2 regions of the Lapillicoccus jejuensis genome follow, and region 2 is predicted to be linked to the other one. Evidence: predicted binding sites of a transcription regulator. Region 2 holds the regulator's gene; the other holds the start of a gene.

Region 1 (6,877 bases), 1.7 Mb from region 2:
TCCGCACCCACCCGGAGGCGGCGGCCGGGCTGCGCGAGATCGTCCTCATGGGCGGCGCCGCGGACGTCGGCAACGCGACGGCGTCGGCGGAGTTCAACGTGTTCCACGACCCGGAGGCGGCCGCGCTCGTGCTCGACGCGGCGACCGACCTCGGGGTGCCGGTGACGATGTGGGGGCTCGACGTCTTCTACGGCGCCCGGGTGACGCGCGAGCAGGCGGAGGAGCTCGTCGCGGCCGGCGGGCGCGGGCCGGCCGAGCTCGCCGGTCGGCTGGTGCTGCACCAGTGCGACCGGTTCGCCGCCGACGACGCGACCATCGGCGACGCCGGGGCGGTCTGCGCCGTGGTCGACCCCGACGGCTACCGCAGCGAGCGCCGGCCGGTGCGGGTCGAGCTGACCGGGGCCTGGACCCGCGGGCGGACGATCGTCGACCGCCGCCCCTGGGACGGCGACGTCTCGCACGACCCGCACGGTCTGGCGCCCGCCCGCGTCGACGTCGCCCTCGAGGTGCTGGGGTCGCGGTACGCCCGGCTCTGGGTCGACACCGTCTCCGGGGCGACCGAGCCGGGCGACCCGAATCGGATTCGGGGCACTCGGCTCGGGTCCGGACGCGAGCCGAGCGCCCCGAACCCGATTCGCCGGGGTCGGGTCGGCCGGGTCGTCGTGGTCGGGGCGCCGGCGGCCGAGGTCACCGTGGTCGTCGACGACGCCCCGGGGGCGGGGGAGACCGTCACCGGCAACATGGTCCGGCGCTCGGTCGGTGGCCGCGGGCCGGCCCACGCGCGAGCGGCGGCCGCGGCGGGGGCCGGCGTCACGTTCGTCGGTCGGGTCGGCGACGACGCCGACGGTCGCGCCGTGGCGCAGGCCCTGCGGGAGGACGGGGTGGGGCTCGCGCTCGCCGTCGACCCCGCACGGTCCACGGCGACCCGGCTCGTCACGCAGGACGCCGACCTCGCCCAACGGGTCGTCGAGGTCGAGGGCGCCGCGGCCGCGCTCGAGGCCGGCGACGTCACCCCGCCCGGTGGGCTCGGACCGCAGGACGTCGTCGTCGTCTCGCTCGCCGCCCCCACGAGCGCCGTCCGCGAGGCGGCGGCCCGCGCGGGGCGCGCCGGGGCGCGGCTCGTGGTGCACGCGTCGCCGTACCGGCCCCTGCCGCCCGACGTCGCGGCTGCCGCGGACCCGCTCGTCGCGGGCGAGCGCGAGGCCGCGCTCGTCGCCGAGTCCGGCGTCCTGCCGGCGTCGCTGCTCGTCACGTTCGGGGCGGCGGGCTGCGTCTGGGACGCGAGCCGGTACGACGCCCCCGGCGCCCCGCCCGACCGCCCGGAGTCCTCGCCCGAGCGCGACGACGCCTTCGTCGGCGCGCTCGCCGCCGCCCTCGCGACCGGCGCGGACCGGGACGCCGCCGTCGCCGCGGCGATGCGCGCCGCGACCGCCTAGCGTCCGAGGTGGCGGCGGTCCCGACGGCCGAGCTCTCGGACGCAGCGGTGAGGTCGCGTCAGGCCGGGCGCACCAGGACGGCGTACGGCGTCCCCGTGAGACGGGTGACGACCAGCGTCCCCTCGGTGCCGCGGCCGCCCTCGGGCAGCCGCAGCTGGCGGCGCACGCCGTCGGCGTCGAGCGGGACGCCGCGGGTCTTGGCGGTGAGCCGCTCGACCCCGTGGTCGCGCAGCCGGGCGCGGACGGCCTTGACGTTCCAGGGGAGGGCGTCGAGGACGGCGTACCGCTGCGCCCACGGCACGTCCACGGCCGCCGACCCCGTGACGAAGCCGACGTCGCCGTCGAGCTCGCGGCCGTCGACCCGGTGGGCGAGCGCGCCGGTGAGGCCGGCGCGGGTGACCGCGCGGTCCGGCTCGTAGAGCCACGGGCCGAGGCCGGCCGGGTCGGTGAGCGGGGCCGGCGCGCCCACCGCGTCGGCCTCGCCGAGCTGGACCGGCGGGCGCCCAGGTCTCAGGACGAGCGCGGTGCGGCCACGTACCCGGGCCAGAGGCCCCCACCACACCGCGCACTCGACGACCTCGCCGGCCCAAGACGTCCACTGCGCCTCGGTGCCGGGCGGGACCGCCGAGTGCGGCATCGCGGGGGAGAGCTTGACCCCGGTGGCGCGGACGCGCGTCGCCAGCGCCTGCACCTCCTGCCAGGTCGGCTGCATCCGGTCGAGCGAGAAGACCCGGCGGGTGCGGCCGGTCGCGTCCGCGTGACCGGGCGTCCGACGCGCCGGGTCGAGCCACACCCCGGTGTGCTCGGCGGCGTCGCCGACCGGGAGCAGGACGTCCTCGAGCCGGCCGGGGGTGACGCTCGCGTCGGGCCAGTGCCGCAGGTTGACCCCGGCGACGACGGCGGTGACGTCGTCGAGCTCGACGGCGCGGACGGCGAGGTCGAGCCCGGCGAAGGCCATCGCGTCGGCGCCGATGCCGCAGCCGAGGTCGAAGACGGTCGCCACGCCGGCCTCGAGGTAGCGGGCGGCGTGGTGGGCGGCGACCTCGAGCCGGGTCGCCTGCTCGAGGCCGTCCGGGGTGAAGAGCATCTCCGCGGCGAAGTCGCCGAACTTGCCCGCGCCCTTGGCCCGCAGCCTCGACTGGGTCAGCGCGGCGGAGACGAGGGCCGGGTCGAACCCGGCGTCGCGCAGCCGCGCCTGGAGGCGGAGCTCACCCGCGGCGTCGTACGGCGGCAGGGACTGGAGCAGGCCCCATCCCTCGCCGCCCACGAGGAGGCTGATCGAGGCGAGGTCCACGCCGGCATCCTCCCAGACGCAGCCAGGGTGGACTCGACGCAGCGTCGAGCCACTTGACGTTGCGTGCACAGGGCGTCAACCGGCTGGACGCTGCGTCAAGCCGCCGGAGGGGACCCACCCGAATCGGATTCGGGCCACTCGGCTCGGGTCAGGACCGGAGCCGAGCGGACCGAATCCGATTCGCGGGGACTCAGCGGTGGCCGGCGACCGCGTGCGGGAGGTAGCCCGCGCCCAGCTCGGCGAGCTCGTCGTCGCTCAGCTCGAGGTCGACGGCGGCGACGGCGTCGCTCAGGTGCTCCGGCTTGGTCACCCCGACGATCGGCGAGGTCACCGCGTCCTGGGCCATGACCCACGCGAGCGCGACCTGGGCCGGCGAGACCCCTCGCCGCGAGGCCACGTCGAGGACCGTCTGCACGGTCGCCGCGTCCTCGTCGCGGTAGAGCGTGCCGCCGAACTCGTCGGTCTCGGTGCGCGAGGTCGCGGTGTCCCACGGCCGGGTCAGGCGCCCGCGGGCCAGCGGGCTCCACGGCAGGACGCCGACGCCCTGGTCGAGGCAGAGGGGCAGCATCTCGCGCTCCTCCTCGCGGTAGAGCAGGTTGTAGTGGTCCTGCATCGAGACGAACCGCGTCCACCCGGCGAGGTCGGCGGTGTACTGCGCCTTGGCGAACTGCCAGGCGTACATCGACGACGCCCCGAGGTAGCGGACCTTCCCCGACTGGACGACGTCGTGCAGCGCCTCCATCGTCTCCTCGATCGGCGTCTCGGGGTCCCAGCGGTGGATCTGGTAGAGGTCGATGTAGTCGGTGCCGAGCCGGGTCAGCGACGCGTCGACCTCGTGGAGGATCGCCTTGCGCGAGAGCCCGGCGCCGTAGGGGCCCGGCCGCATCCGGTTGAAGACCTTCGTCGCGATGACGACGTCCTCGCGCGGGGCGAGGTCCTTCAGGGCCCGGCCGGTGAACTCCTCGCTCGACCCGCCGGAGTAGGCGTTGGCGGTGTCGAAGGTCGTGATGCCGGCCTCGAGCGCCGCCTCGATGGTGGCGCGCGCGAAGGCCTCGTCCTTGACCCAGGGGTGCCCGCCGCGGGCCGGGTCGCCCCAGCTCATGCAGCCGAGGGTGACGGCGGAGACGACCAGGCCGGACTGTCCGAGACGGTGGTAGCGCATGTCCGTCGCAAGCCGCCGTACGGCGTCGCTGTTCCCCCCGACCCCAGATTTGGCACTCGACTTGACCGAGTGCTAACCGCGCTCCTAGATTTGGCGTCGGTTGGCACTCTCCTGGTGGGAGTGCTACTCGCCCGGGGACGCGACCCCCGCGACGGCGCAGCGCCGGGCACCCAGTCCACCCGTTTCCCAGACATTCCCGAAGGGGAGGTCAGCACCGTGTCGGTTTCCATCAAGCCGCTCGAGGACCGCATCGTGGTCAAGTCCCTCGAGGCCGAGCAGACGACGGCCTCGGGCCTCGTCATCCCGGACACCGCGAAGGAGAAGCCCCAGGAGGGCGAGGTCCTCGCCGTCGGCCCGGGTCGCATCGACGACAAGGGCAACCGCGTCCCGCTCGACATCAAGGAGGGCGACCGCGTGATCTACAGCAAGTACGGCGGCACCGAGGTCAAGCACGGCGGCCAGGAGTACCTCATCCTGTCGGCCCGCGACGTGCTCGCCGTCGTCGCCTGAGCGACCCGCTCACGCACGACCAGCACCACCAGCTCCACAGCACGACCACCGCGATGCCGGGTGCACGCCTCCCGGCGGGCACCCGGCATCCGCGCGTGACGCACACCCACTAGCGAAGGAATCTGATGGCCAAGACGCTGGAGTTCGACGACTCCGCCCGCAAGGCGCTCGAGCGCGGTGTCGACGCGCTCGCGAACGCGGTGAAGGTGACGCTCGGCCCCAAGGGCCGCAACGTCGTCATCGACAAGAAGTGGGGCGCGCCCACGATCACCAACGACGGCGTGACGATCGCCCGCGAGGTCGAGCTCGAGGACCCGTACGAGAACCTCGGCGCCCAGCTCGCCAAGGAGGTCGCGACCAAGACCAACGACGTCGCCGGTGACGGCACGACGACCGCGACCGTCCTCGCCCAGGCGATGGTCAAGGAGGGTCTGCGCAACGTCGCGGCCGGGGCCGCGCCGTCCGCGCTCAAGCGCGGCATCGACAAGGCCGTCGCCGCGGTCAACGACCGCCTCCTCGAGACCGCCCGCGAGGTCGACGGCACCGCCGAGGTCGCCGCGGTCGCGTCGCTGTCCGCGCAGGACGAGCAGATCGGCGCCACCATCGCCGAGGCGTTCGACAAGGTCGGCAAGGACGGCGTCATCTCCGTCGAGGAGTCCTCGTCGACGTCGACCGAGCTCGAGTTCACCGAGGGCATGCAGTTCGACAAGGGCTACATCTCGGCGTACTTCGTCACCGACACCGAGCGGATGGAGGCCGTCCTCGAGGACTGCTACATCCTCATCAACCAGGGCAAGATCTCGGCCATCGCCGACGTCCTCCCGCTGCTGGAGAAGGTCGTCCAGGCCGGCAAGCCGCTGCTCGTCGTGGCCGAGGACGTCGACGGCGAGGCGCTGTCGACCCTGGTCGTCAACAAGATCAAGGGCACCTTCAACGTCGCGGCCGTCAAGGCCCCCGGGTTCGGCGACCGCCGCAAGGCGATGCTGCAGGACCTCGCCGTCCTCACCGGTGGCCAGGTCGTCGCCGAGGAGGTCGGCCTCAAGCTCGAGCAGGCCGGTCTCGAGGTCCTCGGCCAGGCCCGTCGCGTCGTCGTCACCAAGGACACGGCGACGGTCATCGAGGGTGCCGGCGCCAAGGACGAGGTCGACGCACGCGTCCACCAGATCAAGGCCGAGATCGAGCGCACCGACTCCGACTGGGACCGCGAGAAGCTCCAGGAGCGCCTCGCCAAGCTCGCCGGCGGCGTCTGCGTCATCAAGGTCGGCGCGCACACCGAGGTCGAGCTCAAGGAGAAGAAGCACCGCATCGAGGACGCCATCTCGGCGACCCGCGCGGCCATCGAGGAGGGCATCGTCGGCGGCGGTGGCTCGGCGCTCATCCACGCCGCGTCCGCGCTCGACGACCTCGCCCTCGAGGGCGACGAGGCCACCGGCGCGTCCATCGTGCGCAAGGCCGCGGCCGAGCCGCTGCGCTGGATCGCCGAGAACGCGGGCCTGCAGGGCTACGTCGTCACCTCCAAGGTGGCCGAGCTCGAGGCCGGCCAGGGCTTCAACGCCGCGACCGGCGAGTACGGCGACCTGCTCAAGGCCGGCGTCATCGACCCGGTCAAGGTCACCCGCTCGGCGCTGCGCAACGCCGCGTCGATCGCCTCGATGATCCTCACGACGGACACCCTCGTCGTCGAGAAGCCCGAGGACGCTCCCGAGGCCGCCGGCGGCCACGGGCACGGCCACGGCCACTGAGGTCGGCTGACCCAGCCCGTACGACGCCCTCCACCCCCTCGGGGTGGGGGGCGTCGCCGCGTGCGGGGGGCTGACGGGGCGCAGTACGGGCAGAGCGACGCGCCGCCGCCGGGGGGTGCCGGCGACGGCGCGTCTGGAGGGAACGGGACCGCACCCGGGGGGCGCCGGGGGGGCGCTGCTCGCGCCGGGTGCGGTCCCTCCTCACTCCACCTTGTGGCTCCGCCCGGTCCCGTGCAGCTCGGTTCCGGGCGGACCGCGGACCCCGGGTCCAGGGGGGTCCGTGGCGTGCTCCCCCAAGGCCGGGGAGCGCCCGCCGGTCGTCGGCTCAGGGGTTGCCGACGAGGGCGGGGGTCAGGGTCGGAAGGGTCTGTCGGGGGGAAGGAGGGTCAGGAGGCGGCGGCGACGACCGGGGCGCCGACGTACACGGCCTCCCGCTCGTCCTCGGTCATGCCGCCCCAGACGCCGTACGGCTCGCGCACCCGCAGGGCGTGCTCGCGGCACATCCGCAGGACGGGGCAGGAGCCGCAGACCTCCTTGGCGGCGCTGTCGCGGTCGCGACGCGCGGGGCCGCGCTCACCCTCGGGGTGGAAGAAGACCTCGGGGTTCTCCCGACGGCACGCACCCTCCAGCTGCCACTCCCACAGGTCGGCCACCGGGCCGGGCAGTCGCGAGATCTCCGCCATCGTGTCCCCTCCACACTTCGAGCCGGGTCGCCCCCGCGGCCGACGGGTCG
Region 2 (6,877 bases):
GTCGGCACCTCGGACGACCCCGAGGTGGCGCGGCTCGTCGGCGACCTCTCGCTGCGCTCGGAGACCTTCCGGCGGCTCTGGGCCCGGCACGACGTCGTCCCGCTCGCCGGCGGGGTGAGCCTGCTGCAGCACCCGCTCGTCGGGCGGCTCGAGCTGCGGCGCGAGAAGCTGCCGCTCGCCGACACCGACGGTCAGATCCTCGCGATCTACCACCCGGAGCGCGACTCCTCCTCGGCCTCCGTGGAGGGGCTCGCGCTGCTCGCGTCCCTCACCAGCAGCGGCGGGGTCGCCACCGGCTGAGCCGCGTGTCAACCGCCGAGGGCGCTCGCGCGTCGTGACGTCGTGAGAACGTCAGTCGTGGCCGAGCGGCGGCACCGGAGCCTACCCGCGGCGTCGGACGACGCGTTCGCGGACCTGTACGCCGCGCACTGGGCCGGGCTGGTCCGGCTGGCCTGGCTGCTCGTCCACGACCAGGCCCGCGCGCAGGACGTCGTCCAGGACGTCTTCGTCGCCAGCTGGGACCGTCTCGCCGAGCTGCGCGAGCGCGGCACGGCCCTGGCCTACCTGCGTCGCGGCGTCGTCAACCGGTGCACCTCGGCGCACCGCCGGCGCGGCACCGAGGACCGCTGGCTGCGGACCGCCGCCGGCGGGGAGGACGACCCGGCGACCCGGACCGTCCCCAGCGCGGAGGACCTCGCCGTCCTCCGCGAGGAGGGCGGTGCCCTCCTCCTCGCCCTCGCCCGGCTGCCCCGCCGGCAGCACGAGGTCGTCGTCCTGCGATACGCGAGCGACCTGTCCGAGGCCCAGGTCGCCGAGCTCCTCGGCATCTCCGCCGGCGCCGTCAAGTCCCACGCGCACCGCGGTCTCGCGGCGCTGCGCGACGTGCTGGGAGGCACCCGATGAGCACCCGACGCGAAGACCGCCCCCTCGACGGCCCCCTCGACGCTGACGAGCTGGCCTCCCTGGAGGGGGCCGCGCGCAGGTCGCTCGGCGCGGCGACGGACGGGCTCACCCCGCAGGACCGGTACGACGACATCCGCGCCGCCGCGCTCCGGTCCCGCCGCGGCCGACCCGGGTGGGTCTGGCCGCTCGCCTCGGCCGCGGCCGCCGCCCTCGTCGCCGTCACCGCCTGGGGGCTGTCCCGTCCCGACGCCCCACCGCCGGTCGTCGGCGGCCCGACCTCCCGCCCCACGACGGCGAGCGCGACGGCCCCGTCCGCGACCACGGCGTTCCCGGCGTACTTCGTCGAGCAGGTGGCGGGGACGTCGTACGGGCTGGTGCGGGAGTTCGTGCCGTCGACCTCGACGGCGCGGCTCGGCACCGCCGACGGCGCGGCCGCTGCGGCGCGGCTGTCGATGACCGCGACGCCGGCGCACGCCACCGGGACGGTCGTCTCCGCGTGGACGCCGGGAACGACGCTCACGGTCACGCTGCAGGGCGGGGAGGCGGACGTGCTGCTCTCCCGCGCCGGACGGACCGGCCTGACCGCCGACCAGCAGCGGCTCGCCGTCCAACAGCTCGTGTGGGCGGTCACGGCGGGGCTGCAGCGCACCCTGCCGGTCGGCGTCGTCGTCGCGACCGGGGGGAACGTGTTCGAGTCCGTGCCGGCCGGGGTGTTCGAGCGACCGGCCCCCGACCAGGCCTACCGCGACGTCGCGCCGATCTGGGTGGACTCGCCGACCCAGGGGGCGTCGTACCCGAGCGGGGCGCCCGTGACCGTCACCGGGCGGTCGTGCACCGTCGAGGCGGCGGTGTCCTGGGTCCTGCAGCAGGGCGCGACGACGGTGCGGTCGGGGCACACCACGGCCTCGAGCGGCTGCCCGGTCCAGGGCGGCTGGTCGGTCGCGCTCGGCCCGCTGCCGGCGGGGGCGTACACCGTCCACGTCCGCGAGCTGTCCGCCGAGGACGGCGGCGTGCGCGGCGACCAGCAGGTGACGTTCACGGTGCGCTGACCCGGTCCGGGCCGGCTCAACGCCAGCGGCCGCGGGCGTTGAGGACCGCGAGCGCGGCCGGACCGGCGCTCGAGCTGCGCAGCACCTCCGGGCCGAGCCGGACCGCACAGGCCCCGGCGGCCTCGAACGCCGTCAGCTCGGCGGGCGTGATCCCGCCCTCGGGACCGACGAGCAGGACGACGTCGCCGGCCGCGGGGAGGTCCACCGTCGCCAGCGGCATCGTCGCGTCCTCGTGCAGGACCAGCGCCAGCGCCGCGCCCTCGACCCGCAGCCGGGCCCCGGCGGTCCGCACGACGGGCTCGACGAGCGGCACCCGGCCCCGGCGGGACTGCTTGGCCGCCGCGGTGACGACGGACTCCCAGCGCTCGCGACCGCGCTCCTCCTTGGCCCCGCGCCACTGGACGATCGAGCGCTCGGCCTGCCAGGGCACGACGACGTCGACGCCGAGCTCGGTCGCCGCCTCGACGGCCTGCTCGTCGCGGTCGCCCTTGGCCAGCGCCTGGACCAGGACGAACCGGGGCGCCGGCTCGGGGACGACCTCGAGCAGGGTGAGGCGGACGGCGAGACCGCCGTCCCGGCTGGCCTCGACGACCTCCCCGGTCCCCCGGCGGCCGGCGCCGTCGCTCACCAGCACGATCTCGCCCACGCCCAGCCGCACGACCTGGACGGCGTGCCGGGCCTCGGGACCGCTGACCCGCACGACGTCGCCGACGCCGGCGGCGCCCCAGTCGGCGGGGCTGAGCAGGAACAGGCGCTGGGTCACGGTGGCCCTCCGGTGGTCGGCTCAGTGGGCCCGGAACGCGTCCTTGAGCTTGCCGAGCAGCCCGCCCTTCTCGACCGAGCTGAGCCGGCCCTCGGGACGCTCCTCGCCGCGCAGGGCGGCGAGCTGGCGCAGCAGCGCCTCCTGCTCGGGGGTGACCCGGGTCGGGGTCTGCACGTTGAGGTGGACGACGAGGTCGCCTCGGCCGGAGCCGCGCAGGTGGGTGACGCCGAGCCCGCGCAGGGTCTGGGTGTCCCCCGCCTGCGCGCCGGCGACGACGTCGAGGTCCTTCATCCCGTCGAAGGTCTGCAGCTTGAGCGCGGTGCCGAGGGCGGCGGCCGTCATCGGCAGCTCGAGGGTGACGTGCAGGTCGTCCCCGCGCCGGACGTAGGTCTCGTGCGGCCGGACGGCGACCTCGACGTACAGGTCGCCGGCGGGGCCGGCACCGGGGCCGACCTCGCCCTCGCCGCGCAGCTGGATCCGGGTGCCGGTGTCGACCCCGGCGGGGACGCGCAGCGTGAGGGTGCGCCGGGTGCGCACGCGACCCTGGCCCGAGCACTCGAAGCACGGGTGCGGGATCGTCGTGCCGTAGCCCTGGCACGCCGAGCACGGGCGGCTCGTCATGACCTGGCCGAGGAAGCTGCGCTGCACCGACTGGACCTCGCCGCGGCCCTGGCAGACCGAGCACGTGACGACCGAGGTGCCCGGCTGCGTGCCCTCGCCGTGGCAGGTGCCGCAGGCGGCGGCGGTGTCGAGCGCGACCTCCTCGTCGGAGCCGAAGACGGCGGCGGCGAGGTCGATGTCGAGGCGGACGAGGGCGTCCTGACCACGCTGCTGGCGCGGCCGCGGGCCGCGTCCCGCCCCGCCGGTCGCGGCGCCCCCGAAGAAGGCGTCCATGACGTCGCTGAAGCTGAAACCCTGGCCGAACCCGTCGCCGCCCCCCGTGGCGAACGGGTCGGCGCCGAGGTCGTAGGCCTGCTTCTTCTGCGGGTCGGACAGGACGTCGTACGCCCGGGAGACCGTCTTGAACTGCTCCTCGGCGTCGGCGCCCTGGTTGACGTCCGGGTGCAGCTTCCGGGCCAGGCGTCGGTAGGCGCGCTTGATCTCCTCGGCGGAGGCGTCGCGCTGGAGACCGAGGTCCTGGTAGTAGTCGCTCACGGGTGGGAGGTCCTATCGGTGGTGCGTGTGGTTCGCGGGTGTCGGGTCAGGGGGCGAGCAGCTGGGAGACGTAGCGCGCGACGGCGCGCACGGCGGCCATCGTCGTCGGGTAGTCCATCCGGGTCGGGCCGAGGACGCCGAGCCCGGCGACGAGCTCGGACCCGGCGGCGTACCCGGTGGAGACGACCGACGTGCCCGTCAGGCCCTGGTGCTGGTTCTCGTGGCCGATGCGCACGGCGACGGTGTCGTGGTCCTCCCCGAGGGTACCCAGCAGCCGCAGCAGGACCACGTGCTCCTCGAGCGCCTCGAGGACCGGGCCGATGGTCTGGGGGAAGTCGGTGCGCAGCCGCGCGAGGTTGGAGGTGCCGGCGAGGACGACGCGCTCCTCCCGCTCCTCGGCCAGGGCGTCGTCGAGGGCTCCGGTCGCCGCGCGGACCAGGTCGCGCTGGGCCACCTCGAACCGCTCGGGCAGGGCGGTGAGCCGCGCCGCGGCCTCGGTGAGCGGACGGCCGGACGCCTCGGCGTTGATCTCGGTGCGCAGGCGGGCGACGACCGCCTCCCCGTCGGCCGTCGTGAGGTCGACGTCGCCGGTCTCGACCGTGCGCTGCTCGACCCGGCCGGTGTTGACGATGAGGACGACCAGGAGCCGGCTCGGCCCGAGCGGGACCAGCTCGACGTGGCGCACCGTGGACCGGGTCAGCGAGGGGTACTGCATGACGGCGACCGACCGGGTCAGCGAGGAGAGCAGCCGCACGGTGCGGTCGACGACGTCGTCGAGGTCGACGGCGCCCTCGAGGAAGCGGCTGATCGCCGTCCGCTCGGCGGGGCTCATCGGCTTGAGGGCGCTCAGCCGGTCGACGAAGAGGCGGTACCCGGCGTCGGTCGGCACGCGCCCGGCCGAGGTGTGCGGGGCGTGGATCAGCCCCTCCTCCTCGAGGACGGCCATGTCGTTGCGCACCGTCGCCGCGGAGACACCGAGGTGGTGTCGCTCGACGAGGGCCTTGCTCGCGACCGGCTCGGACGTCGCCACGTAGTCCTGCACGATGGCGCGCAGGACGGCGAGCCGTCGCTCCTCGCTCATGCCGCCTCCTGTCGCGTGCTGTCGCGTGCTGTCGCGCCCTGGTCCCGCGTCCTGGCACTCGTGCCGTCCGAGTGCCAATTCTACGCCGTCGACGGCGCCCCGCCGCAGCCCCGGCGGGTCGCCGACGTCCGGCGACCGCGGCCACCTAGCCTCGCCGGGGTGACTCCCCCTCCTCCACCCGCGACCCCGTACGGCGACCGGTACGGCGCCGACGTGCTCTCCGGCGACTGGAAGACGCCGAGGAACGGGCGCTCCACCGAGGTCGCCGCCGAGCCCGGCCTCGTCGTCGAGGACGTCGAGACCGGCTGGGTCGGCGCCGTCGTCCGCGTGGAGAAGGCCGGCGGGATCCACGTCGTCCACCTCGAGGACCGCCGCGGGCGCACCAAGGGCTTCTCGCTCGGGCCGGGGTTCCTCCTCGACGGGAAGCCGGTCGTCCTCACCCCGCCGGTGGCCGCCGCGCGCGAGCGGCTCGCCGCGGCCCGCCGTACGGAGTCGCGCACGGCGAGCGGGTCGGTCGCCGTCAGCGGGCAGCGGGCGCGGGTCGCCTCGGGCAGCCGGATCTTCGTCGAGGGGAGGCACGACGCCGAGCTGGTCGAGAAGGTGTGGGGCGACGACCTGCGGGTCGAGGGCGTCGTCGTGGAGATGCTCGACGGCGTCGACGACCTGGGCGCGGCCATCCGCGACTTCGGCCCCGGGCCCGGGCGGCGGATGGGCGTCCTCGTCGACCACCTCGTGCCCGGCTCGAAGGAGACCCGGCTCGTGCAGCAGGCGCTCGCGCTGCCGCAGGCCCGCGAGCACGTGCACGTCGTCGGGCACCCGTACGTCGACGTGTGGCAGTCGGTGCGGCCGGAGCGGCTGGGCTGGACGCAGTGGCCGGTCGTCCCGCGGACGATCGAGTGGAAGCACGGGATCTGCGAAGAGCTCGGCTGGCCGCACGCGACGCAGGCCGACGTGGCGCGGGCGTGGAAGCGGATCCTCGGGACGGTGCGGACCTACGCCGACCTCGAGCCGGCGCTGCTCGGTCGCGTCGAGGAGCTCATCGACTTCGTCACCGCCCCCTGAGGGTCGTCCCGGACGCGACCCTGACCGCACCCCGGACCGGGGTGTCGGACGGAACAGCGGCCGTCCGGCCGGCGTCACACTGCTGGCACCGTCCACCGACCCCTCGAACAGGAGCGCCCCATGTCCAGCGTCCCGCCCCCCGTCCCGCCGTACGGCGGCGCCCGACCGGCGATCAGCAGCGAGGAGCGCACGGCGAGCGTCCTCGCCCACCTGTCCGCGCTCATCGCCGCGATCGTCACCGCCGGCTGGCTCAGCTTCGTCGGCCCGCTCGTCATCTGGGCGATCTACAAGGACCGCAGCCCGATGGTCCGCCAGGCCGCCGCCGGCTCGTTCAACTTCAACCTCGGCCTGTGGGTGATGAACGTCGTCGCGTGGATCTGCCTGTTCACGGTGGTCCTCATCCCGCTGGCGATCATCCTCTTCCTCATCGCCAACGTCGGGATGGTCGTCTGGCACCTGCTGGCCGCCTACCGCGCGAGCCAGGGGCGCACGTACTCCTACCCCTTCCAGATCCGCATCCTGCACTGAGGCTTCCTGGAAAGATGCGTTCGGGGATCACACCCCGAGCAGGCGCCGCACCACGGTGTCGGCGAGCAACCGCCCGCGACGGGTGAGCACGACGCGGCGGTCGCGGACCGCGGACGTCCCGTCGACCAGACCGTCGGCGACCAGGCCGGCCACGGCCGGACGGCCGGCCGGTCGCAGGTCGTCGACCGGCAGCCCGTCGGCCAGCCGGACGCCGAGCAGGACCCGCTCGTCGTACCGCTGCTCGTCGGTGAGGACCTCGCGCGCCGCGGCCGGCGAGACGCCGGTGGCCAGCCGCTGGGCCCACCCGGCGGGGTGCTTGACGTTCCACCAGCGCAC

Evidence for each region. The regulator HrcA, encoded in region 2, represses chaperone genes, less so after heat shock. The targets are predictions, from matches to a motif close to TTNGCACTCGNNNNNNNCGAGTGCNAA.
Region 1: groES (co-chaperone GroES) is a predicted target of HrcA. The motif match lies at 3,942-3,968, and genes of this name have one in related genera.

Annotation. Positions count from the first base shown of each region.
Region 1 is NZ_VFMN01000001.1:2,556,016-2,562,892, forward strand. Features, by position in the region: gene FB458_RS21345 (PfkB family carbohydrate kinase) at 1-1,436, shown strand, start outside; gene FB458_RS12085 (THUMP-like domain-containing protein) at 1,495-2,730, opposite strand; gene FB458_RS12090 (aldo/keto reductase) at 2,921-3,892, opposite strand; gene groES (co-chaperone GroES) at 4,109-4,402, shown strand; gene groL (chaperonin GroEL) at 4,528-6,144, shown strand; gene FB458_RS12105 (WhiB family transcriptional regulator) at 6,531-6,827, opposite strand.
Region 2 is NZ_VFMN01000001.1:4,268,667-4,275,543, forward strand. Features, by position in the region: gene FB458_RS19820 (helix-turn-helix domain-containing protein) at 1-300, shown strand, start outside; gene FB458_RS19825 (RNA polymerase sigma factor) at 358-903, shown strand; gene FB458_RS19830 (Gmad2 immunoglobulin-like domain-containing protein) at 900-1,952, shown strand; gene FB458_RS19835 (16S rRNA (uracil(1498)-N(3))-methyltransferase) at 1,969-2,715, opposite strand; gene dnaJ (molecular chaperone DnaJ) at 2,737-3,870, opposite strand; gene hrcA (heat-inducible transcriptional repressor HrcA) at 3,917-4,951, opposite strand; gene FB458_RS19850 (DUF3097 domain-containing protein) at 5,111-6,013, shown strand; gene FB458_RS19855 (DUF4870 domain-containing protein) at 6,134-6,541, shown strand; gene hemW (radical SAM family heme chaperone HemW) at 6,569-6,877, opposite strand, start outside.